DNA from 2 places in the Bradyrhizobium sp. 604_D8_N2_3 genome. Region 2 is predicted to be linked to the other one. Evidence: predicted binding sites of a transcription regulator. Region 2 holds the regulator's gene; the other holds the start of a gene.
The links. Region 2 encodes PhoB, which activates phosphate uptake and scavenging genes when phosphate is short. Its sites were predicted from a motif close to TGTCATNNANCTGTCAT; they were not measured.
Positions count from the first base shown of each region.

Region 1: a site for PhoB is predicted at 2,407-2,423, ahead of AB7245_RS19495 (acetoacetate decarboxylase). Genes of this name have one in related genera too.

Region 1 covers NZ_JBPWPM010000001.1:4,141,541-4,148,737, reverse strand. Annotated here, with positions in the region: gene AB7245_RS19505 (carbohydrate porin) at 1-300, opposite strand, end outside; gene AB7245_RS19500 (transporter) at 322-1,338, opposite strand; gene AB7245_RS19495 (acetoacetate decarboxylase) at 1,454-2,236, opposite strand; gene AB7245_RS19490 (patatin-like phospholipase family protein) at 2,463-3,638, shown strand; gene AB7245_RS19485 (type 1 glutamine amidotransferase domain-containing protein) at 4,106-4,906, shown strand; gene AB7245_RS19480 (TadE/TadG family type IV pilus assembly protein) at 5,024-5,677, opposite strand; gene AB7245_RS19475 (TadE/TadG family type IV pilus assembly protein) at 5,677-6,234, opposite strand; gene AB7245_RS19470 (TadE/TadG family type IV pilus assembly protein) at 6,245-7,197, opposite strand, start outside.
Region 2 covers NZ_JBPWPM010000001.1:9,008,775-9,015,971, reverse strand. Annotated here, with positions in the region: gene pstC (phosphate ABC transporter permease subunit PstC) at 1-6, shown strand, start outside; gene pstA (phosphate ABC transporter permease PstA) at 8-853, shown strand; gene pstB (phosphate ABC transporter ATP-binding protein PstB) at 850-1,671, shown strand; gene phoU (phosphate signaling complex protein PhoU) at 1,683-2,399, shown strand; gene phoB (phosphate regulon transcriptional regulator PhoB) at 2,415-3,122, shown strand; gene AB7245_RS43350 (GcrA family cell cycle regulator) at 3,357-3,869, opposite strand; gene AB7245_RS43345 (aspartate aminotransferase family protein) at 4,326-5,534, shown strand; gene argF (ornithine carbamoyltransferase) at 5,534-6,457, shown strand; gene AB7245_RS43335 (Hsp33 family molecular chaperone) at 6,714-7,197, shown strand, end outside.

The sequences.
Region 1 (7,197 bases), 4.9 Mb from region 2:
GGTCCAGCCGACGAGCTTGTCGAGATCGGCATCGACCGAGAGATCGAGGCGCCCGAAATGGATGGCGCCACGCTTCACGCCGCCGGAGACGTTAGTGATGTTGTCGGCGATATAGGTGGCGCCGAAATTCAGGCCTTTGTTGGCGAGTCCGTCATGCCATTCGTTGAACCATTTTGGCGCCAGCCATTCGGCCGCGCTTTCGTCCTTGGCGCCGGCGAACGCGCCGGTGCTCGCCACCGTTGAGGCCAGCACGATCGCGGCCGCATTTCGCAGCGGAAATCTGTGGGACGTCCCGATCACGGCTGATACCGGCTGCGTACGCTACCTGAAGATGCCCGTGCGCCGCATGAACAGATAGGCCGCCCCCACCGACGAGGCCATCAGGAGCGCCGCCCAGAGAAATCCGCTCTCGACGTCGGTGAGCGGCAGGCCCTTGGTGTTCATGCCGAAGATGCCGGTGATCAGGGTCGGCGGCAGCAGCAGCGAGGTCACGATGGAGAGCGTGTGGAGGTGGTGGTTGCTCTCCTCCTCGTTCTTGAAGCGCAGCTCCTCCTCGAGCAGGCGGCTGCGTTCGCGGAGCTCGACGATATCGTGATCGAGCCCGTCCAGCCGCTGCGCCAGCTTGCCGGCGTGAATGCGCAAGGCCGGCGCGAGATGATCGGTGTTCTTCTGATCGAGGCGGTGGAACAGCACGCGCAGGCCGGTGAGCTGGCGATGCAACCTGACGCAGGTCCGGCGCAGCCGGCCGAGATTGCGGCGCATCTCCGGCTTGGCGTCGTCGGCCAAAATCCGTTCCTCGATGTCGTCGATCTCCTGGCCGAGCTTGTCCGCCATCCGGTCCAGCGTGTCGGCGACCTCGTCGACGATCTTTTCCAGGAGATGGGCGACGTTGTCGACGCGGTAGCCGCCTTCGAGCACGCGGCGCGTCGCATCGGCCGAGCACAGCGCCTGATGCCGGCCGCTGACGAGAAGATGCTCGGTCATGGCGAAACGCAGGAACGCAGTCTCTTCCGTCGCACTGTCGATGTCGCGCACGAGATCGGAGAAGACACCGTAGACGCAATGGTCGATGACGTGAAGCTGCTGGAAAGTGTCGTTGGACAGCAGGAGGTCGCGCGCCAGCGGCGGCAGCTGTGACGCCGCGATCCAGGGCCGCGCGCGCGCATCGGTCAGATTGAAATGCAGCCAGAGCCGGCCGTCATGGCTGAACTCGATCGGCTGGTCGATCGGCAGCGCCTCGGCGCTGCCGTCGCCGTGCAGCCGGAACGCCCAGACCAGGCCGGGAATGGCGGGCACGGAATCCGATATCGCGCTGACAAGCTTCGCCGGCTCAGCCATGGCCAACCCCAACCGTCAACAAATGCCCCGTTTCCGGAAGATGGCTGACGGCATCCTCCGGACCTCTCGCGGGTACTCAATTACGGCTTTGTTACAGTTTGATGATGGTGCCGCCCTACTCCGCGGCCAGCCCCGTCGCGGCCATCGCCTCGGCCTCCTTGACGTAGTCGTGCACGACGCGGCCGAACGGCAGCGTGAGATCGGCGATGTAGTGGTGCGCGCCCAGGCAGCGGCGAACCGGGAAATCCGCGACCGGCGCGTTGACATGCGGCACCAGATGCAGCCGGCCGGGCCCCATCCAGGAGCCCTTCGGCACGATGTCGATGAGGTTGATCGCGACGAGCTGACAGACTTCGAGACGGCCGTCGACGCCCGGGATCATCTTCAGATTGATCTGCGTCTTCGACAGCGTCGCACGGGTGCGATCGCCGTTGCCGGCCATGCTCTCGTGCTTGTAGCCCATCGTGCCCATGGCGACGAGCTGGCCGGCATATTCCAGCGTACCCGTCAGCGTGTCCTTGACGATCTCGAGTTTCGGATGGGCGTATTTCTTGGGAAAGCCCCAGATCTCGCGGCCCGCCGCGATCGGCGGATCATCATCCAGATACATCTGCGAGACGAAATTGACCTCCTCGCCGTTGAGGCGCGCCGGAATGACGAGGCCGGATTCGGTGTAGCTGCCGAAGCCGGAGGAGTCCGGCATCTTGATCCATTCGTAATGCACGATCGGCTGGTCGATCGGCTCCAGCGGCTCAGGCAGGCCGGCGCGGATCAGCTCCGGATCGGTCTCGTAGGTGATGACGAGGAATTCGCGGTTGACGAAGCGATAGGGCCCGGCCGGATAGCTCGGCCCCGCCGCCGGCATGGACGGAAGTCTCAGCACGTCTTCCCTGCGCATCGCTGGTCTCCTGTGTGATGTCTGTGATGTCGGCCCGGCGGCTAAAGGCAAGATGCAAATTGCTAGCCGCCGTCATTGACTGCGATGTGAAGCTTTTCCGTCAGCCGCACGACCTCCCGCCATTCCCGCTGCGGTCGGCCTGCATGCAGACGATGCATCGGCGCTGAAATTGTCATCACGCCGTCACTGCCGGACGCAATCGTTTGGTCCACGCTAGGAGGCACCCATGGACGCCCGCACGTCGCAACCGGCTCATCAGACGCATCAGCCTCCCGCACGGGGCTGGCGCCCCGAACGCTGCGACCGCGTCGCGCTGGTGCTGCAAGGTGGCGGCGCGCTCGGCGCCTACCAGGCCGGCGTCTACCAGGCGCTGCACGAAGCCGGCATCGAGCCCGACTGGGTCTGCGGTGTCTCGATCGGTGCAATCAATTCCGCCATCATCGCCGGCAACAAGCCGGAGAAGCGGCTGGAGGCGCTGCGCATCTTCTGGGAGCGCATCACCAATCGCAAGATCTGGCATTACACGCCCGACGGCGACATCTTCCGCCAGTGGCGCAATCTCACCAGTGCGTGGATGACGTCGGCGATGGGCCAGCCCGGCTTCTTCACCCCGCACCAGGTCAATCCCTGGTTCAGCCCGGTCGGCGCGCGCACCGCCACCAGCTATTACGACACGATGCCGCTGAAGGAGAGCCTGCTGGAGCTCGTCGACTTCGACCTCATCAACGAGAAGAAGGTCCGCTTTGCGGTCGGCGCGGTCAACGTGCTCTCGGGCAACTTCATCTATTTCGACAACTCCCATGACGAGATCGAGCCGGAGCACATCATGGCCTCCGGCGCCCTGCCCCCGGCGCTGCCGATGGTGCGGATCGGCACCGATCATTTCTGGGACGGCGGCATCGTCTCCAACACGCCGCTCCAGCATCTGCTCGACCAGGAGGATGCGCTCAACTCGCTGGTGTTCCAGGTCGACCTGTTCAGCGCACGGGGCGTGCTGCCGCGCTCGATCCAGGACGTGATGGCCCGCCACAAGGACATCATGTATTCCTCGCGCACGCGCCACAACACCGACGTCTACCGCCGCACGCACAATCTCAAGGTTCTGCTCTACAAGGCCCTGGCGAAAGTCCCGGACGAGCAACTCTCCGACGAGGATCGCCAGCTCAAGTCGAGCCTGCGCCGCATGCCGGAGATCGCGATCCTGCACCTGATCTACCAGCAGAAGGCCTATGAGGGCGACGCCAAGGACCATGAGTTCTCGGGCACCTCGATGCGCGAGCACTGGACGAGCGGCTACGAGGACACCAAGCGCACGCTGAAGCGCCGCGACTGGATCAAGATGCCGGACGAAGGCATGGGCCTCGTGGTGCACGACGTGCACCGGGAGACGGAGAGCGCGTAAAGCACCCCGCGCGGGCTGCTCCAAACAAAAACTGCGAAAACAACCCCATGCACAGTAGCCGGCGCGTGGCGGATCAATGACTTACGTTTTGCCGAAGTAAACTTGACTCGTCGGGCAAAACAGGAGCATGATGGCATCATTGCAAAATCGCACGATGCATCCGCTCCAGGCCGATCGCGCCACATGGTCAGACTACGCCGCATCCCCTAAATTGCGCGCGGAATGACGTTGGGAGGCTGGCTTGCGCGCCATCAGCGAAGCCGCTTACTTCTTCGGCAGCGACAGATTATTCCCTCCGCAGGAGCCTTCGGGGCGAGCTTGCGGAGCGAAGCGGCGTGCTTCGCCCGATCTGCTCCAGTCGTTGCTTGAAACGCCAGAACGGTCGTCGCGTCAGGTTGCCGTTCGCGTCGGCCGGATTGTTATGAAGTTCTAACCGCAAGACGATCAAGCAAATCGCAGGAGACACCATGTCCAAAGGAAAAGTGCTCGTTGTCGGCTCCAATGCCACCCGTATCGAGATCCAGGGCGGCGGCACCGGACCGACCGGCCAATACCTCAATGAAACCGTCGTGCCGGCGATGGCCGTGATCGATGCCGGCTACGAGGTGGTGCTGGCGACGCCGAACGGCAAGCAACCGTACATCGATCCGGCCTCCGATCATGCGGCCCATTTCGGCGGCGACGAGAAGGCCTACCGGCGGGGACGCGACTTCTTCGACAAGGACCCGGCAATGACCAACGTCCATACGTTGCGCGCGATCGTGGACGGAGGACTGGATCAATACGCCGCCGTTTTTGTCCCCGGCGGGCAGGGCCCGGTCGTCGACCTCATGCAGGATCCCGAGCTCGGCAAGATTCTGCGATATTTCCACGAACGGAAGAAGATCACGGCGCTGCTCTGCCACGGACCGATCGCAACTCTGGCCGCCCTGCCCGACGCCAAGGCCTATCGCGCCGCCCTGATCGCCGGCGACAAGGCCAAGGTCGCGGAGCTGGGCAAGGGCTGGCAATATGCGGGATACAAGATGACGGTGTTCACCGCCTCGGAAGAGATACCGATCGAGGAGCAGTTCCTGCACGGCAAGATCTACTTCACCATGCCGGACGCGCTGGGAGCTGCGGGTGCCGAGGTCAGCCGAAGCGCCGTCGACTTCGAGCCTTACGTCGTCGAGGACCGCGAGCTGATCACCGGCCAGAATCCGCGGTCCGACCATCCCATCGCGGCAAAGCTGATCGCAGCGCTCGACCGCGCCACTGTGGCGGCGTAAGCGTTTACTCCAATGTCATCCGGCCCGGTGCGCAATTGCGCACAGGGGCCGGGAGGAAGTCGGGACGGAAGCGTGCCTCAGCGGCATCCGGCTTCTTTCGGACTGCGTTCCGTGAAACTAACAGGTCTTCTGCTGCAAGTGCTGCACGCAGGTGCAGGTCTTCGCCGCCGGATATTTCACGTCGTAATAGGGAAAACTCGACGTGGCGGGGGTGTTCGTCGAGCAGCGGGGGAACAGGTAATAGCTGTCGGACAGCTTCACCGTGCCGGCGATCGTGAAGCCGAGGTTGGGCGCGTAGTCGTAGGACACCTCGCTCAGAATGAGCGAGATGTTGGCATTGCTGGTGCCGCCCGGCGCGGTAAAGGACGACAAGGTCATCTGCTGACCGGCGGCCCTCGCCCCCGACGTACTGGTCGACTTGCTCCATTGCACCGTCGCGTTGCCATTGCTGTCGGTCGAGACCTCGGAGACCGTGATCGTCATCAGCGAGGTGCTGCCGTTCTTGATGGGATAGGGAGCCATGATGGAGCTCGCCGCAGCGAGAATGCCGTCCATCTGGATCGACGTGACGGCCGTGTTCTGCGAGATCATGTCGGCAACGCTGTGCGCGGTCGCGCTGACCTTGACGTTCATGGCGAGCCCGTTCCCGAGCTCGACGCCGCCGACATAGAGCACCAGCATGAACGGCGTCACGATGGCGAACTCCGTCGCTGCAACAGCGCGTACATCGGTCAACATCTGCCGAGCGCGAGACGACAGGGCGGAGATCATCAGGTAGCTCCTGGCTCGTTCTGGAACGCGGCGGACGACATGAGCAGCCGGTTGCCATTGCTAAGGTTCGAGAGATTGAAGCCGAGCGGCCCGAGCACGACCGGCCAGACATACATGACGCGGAGAACGACGATATCGCCGGAATCGCCCGGATTGTATTGCCAGCTGTTGGTCACATTGCCCGAGCCGTCGAAGGTCAGCGTGGGCGTCGCCGTGTTCGCGGAAGACCAGGACGTTGCGACCTGCATGTCGACCATCAGACCGCTGCAATTGAACAGGATCACGATCTGATCGCAGACCTTCTGCTTGAAAACCGCCTGGTTCATCTGCGCCGACTGAACCTGCCCCGTCATGACGAGACGCGCCGACTGGCGCACCACGGTTTCAAGCATCTGCTGGGCAAAGAAAACCAGAAACGTCTGGATGAGCGCGATGATGAGGGCGAGAAACGGCGCGGCAACGAGCGCGAATTCGACGGCCGTGGCTCCGCGGCTATCGCCGGCGAAGGCGGCCCAGCGGTTGCGGCATCTTTTCGTTGTCGTGACCTGTCGGGTCATGGCGCCTTCCCTACTGCACGAGGCTGGCCGTGCTGGATGCAACCTTGATGAACAGGTTGGTCAGCGCCGCGGAAATGTCGCCACCTGTCTGCACGCTCGCATACAGACCGGGCGATGCGCACGATTGCAGCCGTGTCGCGATCGTGCCGGTTGACGAGGATGGATTGTTGAACTGCGAGATGCGGCTCGTGTACCAGCTGTCGCTCAGCTGCAGATACTCGGTGTAGAGGACCGCGATGCGAATGCCGCGGTTCTTGATCGTCGTGCAGACCGTCGTGTCGAGCGGTTGCTGGCACCGCAAGGTCGTCGAGTTGGCTGTCGGAAGCGCATAGGTGGCATTGGGGTCGCAGGAGCCCCCCGTCTTCGGGATGAGCTTGTCCTCGACGCCGTCGGTGACGAGGAAGACCACTTCCTGCGGCGTATCGCCCGCCTGATTGGTGCCGGTGCCTGGCGCAGGCATCACGGTGTTGACGCCCGTGAGCCCGCCCGAGATATCCGTGCCGTAGTCGGTGGTGTAGGTGCAGTTGCCCTTGCTATCGACAATGGGGCAGTTCTGGTGGTCGACCGTCAGGAGCTGAATGTTGTTGATCTTCGTGGCGGCGGTGTCCGGCGTGGTCAGCACCTGAATCGTGTTGAGGGCGTAGTCGAAGGTGTAGATGGCGGCCTTGTAGGTCGTGTTGTTGAGCGCCGACATGCACTGCATGACGCCGCCCGTCACACCCGCCTGCGGGCACGTCCAGGGTCCCTTCAGCAATTGCGTAACGGCGTTGGTCACGAGATCGATGCGCAGCGTGATGTTGTTTGCGCGTGCGACGGTGAGATTGTCCTTGTTCGTCGAGCTGGCAGTTGCGTTGTTGGGACGCGCCTCATGGCAGGCGAACGAGCAATTCTTCGCGTAGCTGGGCTGGTTCTTCGTGGCCGCGATCATGTTGGTGATGTCGGCCTGCGTCGCAGCAAGCGCCA
Region 2 (7,197 bases):
AAGTAACATGAACCCGATCTACGCACGCCGCCGCCGCATGGACATCGTCATCCGTGTGCTCTGCCTGGCTGCCGCTGCCTTCGGCGTCACATGGCTCGCGCTGATCCTGATGACGCTGCTCTACAACGGCATTGCCGGCCTGAACCTGGAGCTCTTCGTTGCGGACACGCCGCCTCCGGGCTCGACCGAGGGCGGCCTGCGCAACGCCATCGTGGGTTCGATCATCATGACCGTGCTCGGCGTCGGCATCGGCGCGCCGCTCGGTCTGTTCGCCGGCACCTATCTCGCCGAGTACGGCCGCAACGACCGCCTGACCTCGGTGATCCGCTTCATCAACGACATCCTGCTCTCGGCGCCCTCGATCATCATCGGCCTGTTCATCTATGGTGCGGTGGTGGTGCCGATGCGCGGCTTCTCGGCGATTGCCGGCTGCCTCGCGCTTGCGGTGATCGTCATCCCGGTGGTGCTGCGCACGACCGAGGACATGCTGCTGCTGGTGCCGAACGCACTGCGTGAGGCGGCCTCGGCGCTCGGCCTGCCGCGCTCGCTGGTGATCAAGCGCATCGCCTATCGCGCGGCGCGCTCGGGCCTCATTACCGGCGTGATGCTGGCCACCGCCCGCGTCGCCGGCGAGACCGCGCCGCTGCTCTTCACCGCGCTGTCGAACCAGTTCTTCAGCCTGGGTCTGAACAAGACGATGGCGAACCTGCCGGTCACCATCAACAATTTCGTGCAGAGCCCCTACGCCTACTGGAAGCAGCTCGCCTGGAGCGGCGCGCTGCTCATCACCCTGACCGTTCTTGCCCTGAATATTGGCGCGCGCATTCTGAGCGCCGAGAGGACCGCAAAATGAGTGATCTTTCCGTATCGATGAGCGCGGCCGGTGGTTTGCCCCAGGCGCCGGTGCTGCCCGAAGCTCCGGCCAAGGTGACGGTGCGCAACCTCAATTTCTATTACGGCGAGCACCACGCGCTGAAGAACATCAATCTGGCGCTCGGCACCAACCGCGTCACGGCGTTCATCGGCCCGTCTGGCTGCGGCAAGTCGACCCTGCTGCGCATCTTCAATCGGATGTACGACCTCTATCCGGGCCAGCGCGTCACCGGTCAGCTCATGCTCGACCAGACCAACGTCCTCGACCCCAAGCTGGACCTCAATTTGCTGCGCGCCCGCGTCGGCATGGTGTTCCAGAAGCCGACGCCGTTCCCGATGACGATCTACGAAAACATCGCCTTCGGCATCCGTCTCTATGAGAAGATCTCGAAGTCCGAGATGGACGACCGCGTCGAGAAGGCGCTGCGCGGCGGCGCGCTGTGGAACGAGGTCAAGGACAAGCTCAACGCCTCCGGCCTGTCGCTCTCCGGCGGCCAGCAGCAGCGCCTCTGCATCGCCCGCACGGTCGCGGTGCGGCCCGAGGTGATCTTGTTCGACGAGCCCTGCTCGGCGCTCGACCCGATCTCGACCGCCAAGGTCGAGGAGCTGATCCAGGAGCTGTCCGAGAACTACACGATCGCGATCGTCACCCACAACATGCAGCAGGCGGCGCGCGTCTCCGACAAGACCGCCTTCATGTATCTCGGCGAGCTGATCGAGTTCGACGACACCAGCAAGATCTTCACGTCGCCGACCGACCGGCGCACGCAGGATTACATCACCGGCCGGTTCGGCTGAGGAGACGGAACATGGGTTCTGAACATACCGCAAAGGCCTTCGACACCGACCTCCAGGAACTCACGCGCCTGGTCGCCGAGATGGGCGGCATCGCCGAGCGCATGATCGTCGATTCCGTCGACGCGCTGATCCGCCGCGACGTCGCGCTCGGCCAGCGCGTCGTGACCATCGACGCCGAGCTCGACGCGCTCCAGAAGAAGATCGAGGAGCGCGCCGTTCTCACCATCGCGCGCCGCCAGCCGATGGCGGTGGATCTGCGCGAGATCGTCGGCGCCATGCGCGTCGCGACCGATCTCGAGCGGATCGGCGACCTCGCCAAGAACATGGGCAAGCGCGTCGCGGCGCTGGAGACGGATTTCCATCCGCTCAAGCTGTTCCGCGGTCTGGAGCACATGACCGACCTCGTGCAGCAACAGGTCAAGTCGGTGCTGGACGCCTATGCCGCGCACGATCTGCCGGCGGCAATGGCGGTGTGGAAGGGCGACGAGGAAGTCGACGCCATCTGCACCTCGCTGTTCCGCGAGCTCCTCACCTACATGATGGAGGATCCGCGCAACATCTCGTTCTGCATCCATCTGATGTTCTGCGCCAAGAACATCGAGCGCATCGGTGACCACGCCACCAACATCGCCGAGACCGTGTTCTACATGATCGAGGGCCAGGCGATCACCGACAAGCGGCCGAAGGGCGACATGACGACCTTCGCCACGACGGTCCCGAACACTTAAGGAGCGACGAACACCATGGGCGCACGCATTATGGTGGTTGAGGACGAGGAAGCTCTCACCGAGCTTCTCCGCTACAACCTCGAAGGCGACGGCTATGACGTCGAGACGGTGATGCGCGGCGACGATGCCGACACCCGCCTCAAGGAGCACATCCCCGATTTGATCGTGCTCGACTGGATGCTGCCGGGCCTCTCCGGCATCGAGCTGTGCCGGCGGCTGCGCACCCGGCCCGAGACCAAGCAGCTCCCGATCATCATGCTCACCGCGCGCGGCGAGGAGAGCGAGCGGGTGCGGGGCCTTGCGACCGGCGCCGACGACTACATCGTCAAGCCGTTCTCGGTCCCGGAGCTGCTGGCACGCGTGAAGGGCCTGCTCAGGCGCGCCAGCCCCGAGCGGCTCGCCACCGTGCTCGCCTATGGCGACATCGAGCTCGACCGCGACAAGCGTCGCGTGGCGCGCTCGGGCCGGCCGATCGATCTCGGCCCGACCGAATATCGCCTGCTGGAGTTCTTCCTGGAGCATCCCGGCCGCGTGTTCTCGCGCGAGCAGCTGCTCGACAGCGTCTGGGGCCGTGACATCTACATCGACGAGCGCACCGTCGACGTCCATATCGGGCGCCTGCGCAAGCTGCTCAATCTCGGCCGCGAGCAGGACCCGATCCGCACCGTCCGCGGCGCGGGCTACGCACTGGACGATCGCTTTGCGAAGGCGGAGCAAGCGTAAGGGGTTGCTGTGGCAGACGTGATTTAGCGGGCTGCCACCGCATCCTCGATGTCGTCCCTGCGAACGCAGGGACCCATAACCACAGGGAGTGGTTTGGCGAAGACTCGGAGTGATCATCCCGCGCAATAACTACGCGCCGGGATTATGGGTCCCTGCGTTCGCAGGGACGACACCGAGTGAGTTGAGCCGTCATCGCGTGACGGCGCCGTCTTCGTAGTCAGCTAATCCGATACCTCAGCGCGGACCCGGCTTCGCCGGCGCGCGCCGGCGATCGGCCGCGGGCTGATACGCCACGCGCGAGTGCTGGGCGCAGTAGGGCAGGCCGGAGAGCGCCTTGCCGCCGCAGAAGAAGAAATCCGGGCTCGAGGGATCGCCGACCGGCCAGTGGCAGGTGGCCTCGTTCAGCTCCAGCAGCGACAGCCGCTGGCTCATCGGCACGACGTTGTCGTAGGTGACCGGTTCGGCCTCGACCTCGACTTCGAAGGCTTGCGCCAGCGCGGTGTTGCCGCGCGCGATCGGGCGGGTCACCCGCATCATGTGCTGGGCGGGGCGTGCCTTGCGCGGCCGCGGCGCTGCCGATGAAGGGCTCTTGGCGCGGCCCGACAGGCCGAGCCGGTGCACTTTGCCGATTACGGCATTGCGGGTCACATTGCCGAGTTCAGCGGCGATCTGGCTGGCCGAAAGCCCGGCCTCCCAGAGCTTTTTCAGCTGCTCGACGCGATCATCCGACCAGGTCAAAACGGTCATTGCACCCTTTCCTTCGCCGGCGCCTGCCATCCTGGCGGCCGCACGGCGAATGCCTAAGCTTCGAAAAACCCGTGCCGCCAGAATCCCTTAAGGCTCGCCGGGCGCACCAGATGCGCCCGAACGCTTACGCCGGTACATGAGGACTTAGAGGATCAGAACTGCTGCACGAGATGTCGTATCTGACAAGCCAAACGCTACAATATGGCGTGACTCACGCGCAAGAGTCCGCCGACTCGCTTCCACATGTTCCGTGGCGGAAATACGCAAAATCGCCACCGCAAGACTACGGATTCTGCGTTTCGCGAGGCTTTCCGGGCGGCATTGACACCGGTTTCACCAGGCATAAGATAGTCTCGCGTGCCGCCCTTAAAAGGCGGCACGTTTCGTTTTCCGGGCCGGTCAATGGTGCGTTGCGCAATGCACGCTCACGCCGTCCGCAACATTCAAGTGATCGTCATGACTAACAGCGCAGCGCCGCATTTGCTCCCCGTTTTCGCCAGGTCCGACCTCGGTTTCGAGCGCGGTGAAGGCTGCTGGCTGATTGCGACCAATGGCGATCGCTATCTCGATTTCACCTCGGGCGTGGCGGTGAATGCGCTCGGCCATGCTCACCCTGCGTTGGTCAAAGCGTTGCAAGAGCAGGCCACCAAACTCTGGCACATGTCGAACCTGTTCCAGAGCCCGGACGGCGAGAAGCTCGCCGCGCGTCTGTGCAACGAAAGCTTCGCGGACTTCGTGTTCTTCTGCAATTCCGGCGCCGAAGCGCTGGAAGGTGTGATCAAGCTCGTCCGCCATCATCACTTCTCCAAGGGTCATCCGGAACGTTACCGCATCATCACCTTCGAAGGCGCCTTCCACGGCCGCACGCTGGCAACGCTCGCCGCGACCGGTTCGGCAAAATATCTCGAAGGGTTTGGCCCGCCGATGGACGGCTTCGACCAGGTCCCGCATGGCGATATCGACGCCGTCAAGAAGGCGATCGGTCCGCAGACCGCCGGCATCCTGATCGAGCCGATCCAGGGCGAGGGTGGCGTGCGTTCGGCAACGCCCGCCTTCCTGAGGGCGTTGCGCCAGCTCTGCGATGAGAAGGGCCTGCTGCTCGCGTTCGACGAGGTGCAGACCGGCATGGGCCGCACCGGCGATCTGTTCGCGCATCGCCGCACCGGCGTCACGCCTGACGTGATGTCGCTGGCCAAAGCGCTCGGTGGCGGCTTCCCGATCGGCGCGGTGCTGGCGACCGCGGACGCGGCTGCCGGCATGGGGCCCGGCTCGCACGGCTCGACCTTCGGCGGCAATCCGCTCGCGATCTCGGCTGCCAACGCCGTCCTCGACGTCATGCTCAAGCCCGGCTTCTTCGATCACGTGCAGAAGATGTCGCTGCTGCTCAAGCAGAAGCTCGCCTCCGTGATCGATCGTTATCCTGACATCGTCAGCGAAGTGCGCGGCGAAGGCCTTCTGATCGGCATCAAGGCCGTGGTGCCATCAGGCGATCTCGGCGCGGCATTGCGCAACGAAAAATTGCTCACGGTCGGCGCCGGCGACAATGTCGTGCGCTTCCTGCCGCCCTTGATCGTCACCGAAGCCGAAATCGAGGACAGCGTCGGGCGGCTCGAGCGCGCCTGCGCCGCGATCTCGTCCAGTCAGACCAAGCGGGCGGCGAGCTGATGAGCAAGTCCCCGAAGCACTTTCTGGATATCAACGAGCTCCCGTTGTCGGAGCTCAAGAGCATGCTCGCGGCCTCCTCCGCCATGAAGGCGAAGCAGAAAGCGCACCAGCCGGTGAAGCCGCTGGAAGGCAAGACGCTGGCGATGATCTTCGAGCGTCCCTCCACGCGCACCCGCGTCTCGTTCGACGTCGCCATGCGCCAGCTCGGCGGCGAGCCCATCATGCTGACCGGCGCCGAGATGCAGCTCGGCCGCGGCGAGACCATCGCCGACACGGCGCGCGTGCTGTCGCGCTATGTCGACGCCATCATGATCCGCATCCTCAATCACGAGGCCCTGCTGGAGCTGGCGGAATATGCGACGGTGCCCGTCATCAACGGCCTGACACGGCGCTCGCACCCTTGCCAGGTGATGGCCGACCTCATGACCTACGAAGAGCATCGCGGCCCGATCGAGGGCAGGACGGTGGCCTGGACCGGCGACGACAACAACGTGCTGGCGTCCTGGGCGCATGCCGCCGAGCGCTTCAAGTTCAAGCTCAATGTCGCGACGCCGCCGGAGCTTGCGCCGAAAAAGGTAATGCGGGACTTCATCAAGGCCACCGGCGCGCCGATCGTGCTCGGCACCGATCCCGAGGCCGCCGTGAAGGGGGCCGACTGCGTCGTCACCGACACCTGGGTGTCGATGGGCGACAAGGAAGGTGAGCACCGTCACAACGTGCTCAAGCCCTATCAGGTCAATTCGAAGCTGATGTCGCTGGCCAAGCCCGATGCGCTGTTCATGCATTGCCTGCCCGCCCATCGCGGCGAGGAGGTCACCGACGAAGTGATCGACGGCCCGCAATCGGTCGTGTTCGACGAGGCCGAAAACCGCCTGCATGCGCAGAAGGGCATTCTGGCCTGGTGCTTTGACGCGGTGAAGTAATCTCACTTGTAGCCCGGATGGAGCGCAGCGAAATCCGGGTTTGTGTCCGCAGTTGGAGTGGTCCCGGATTGGGCTACGCTCCATCCGGGCTACGCGGGCTATCGCGTAATCCTGTGGCTATGGGTCCCGTATCAGCGCTTTGCGCGCGCCGGGACGACATCGAATTTGCAGGATCCTGAGCGATCATAAGTGCATCCGGAACACACCACCCTTGAGCCCTCTTCCATTTTCCTCCATCGACCCCAGATAAAGCGCCATGGTTTCCCAATCCCCTGACATGAATACCGGGCCTGAAGGCCCGGTTCGCGCACCATCAGCGGTTCCCATCGATGACGCCGTGCTGCCTTACGAGGTCGACGCACTCGACGTGCGCGGCCGCCTCGTGCGGCTCGGTCCCGCGCTCGACGAGATCCTGACCAAGCACGATTATCCCGCTGCCGTGGGCAAGCTGCTCGGCGAGGCCATCGTGCTGACGACGCTGCTCGGCTCGGCGCTGAAGTTCGAGGGCCGCTTCATCCTCCAGGCCCAGACCGACGGTCCGGTGTCGTTCCTGGTCGTCGACTACATGGCGCCGGATCGCCTGCGCGCCTATGCGCGCTACGATGCCGAGCGCCTCGGCGAGACAAAAGATTCCGGCACGCTTCTCGGTAACGGTCATCTCGCCATGACCATCGACCAGGGTCCCGACATGAGCCGCTACCAGGGTCTGGTCGCGCTCGACGGCGGCAGCCTGGAAGATG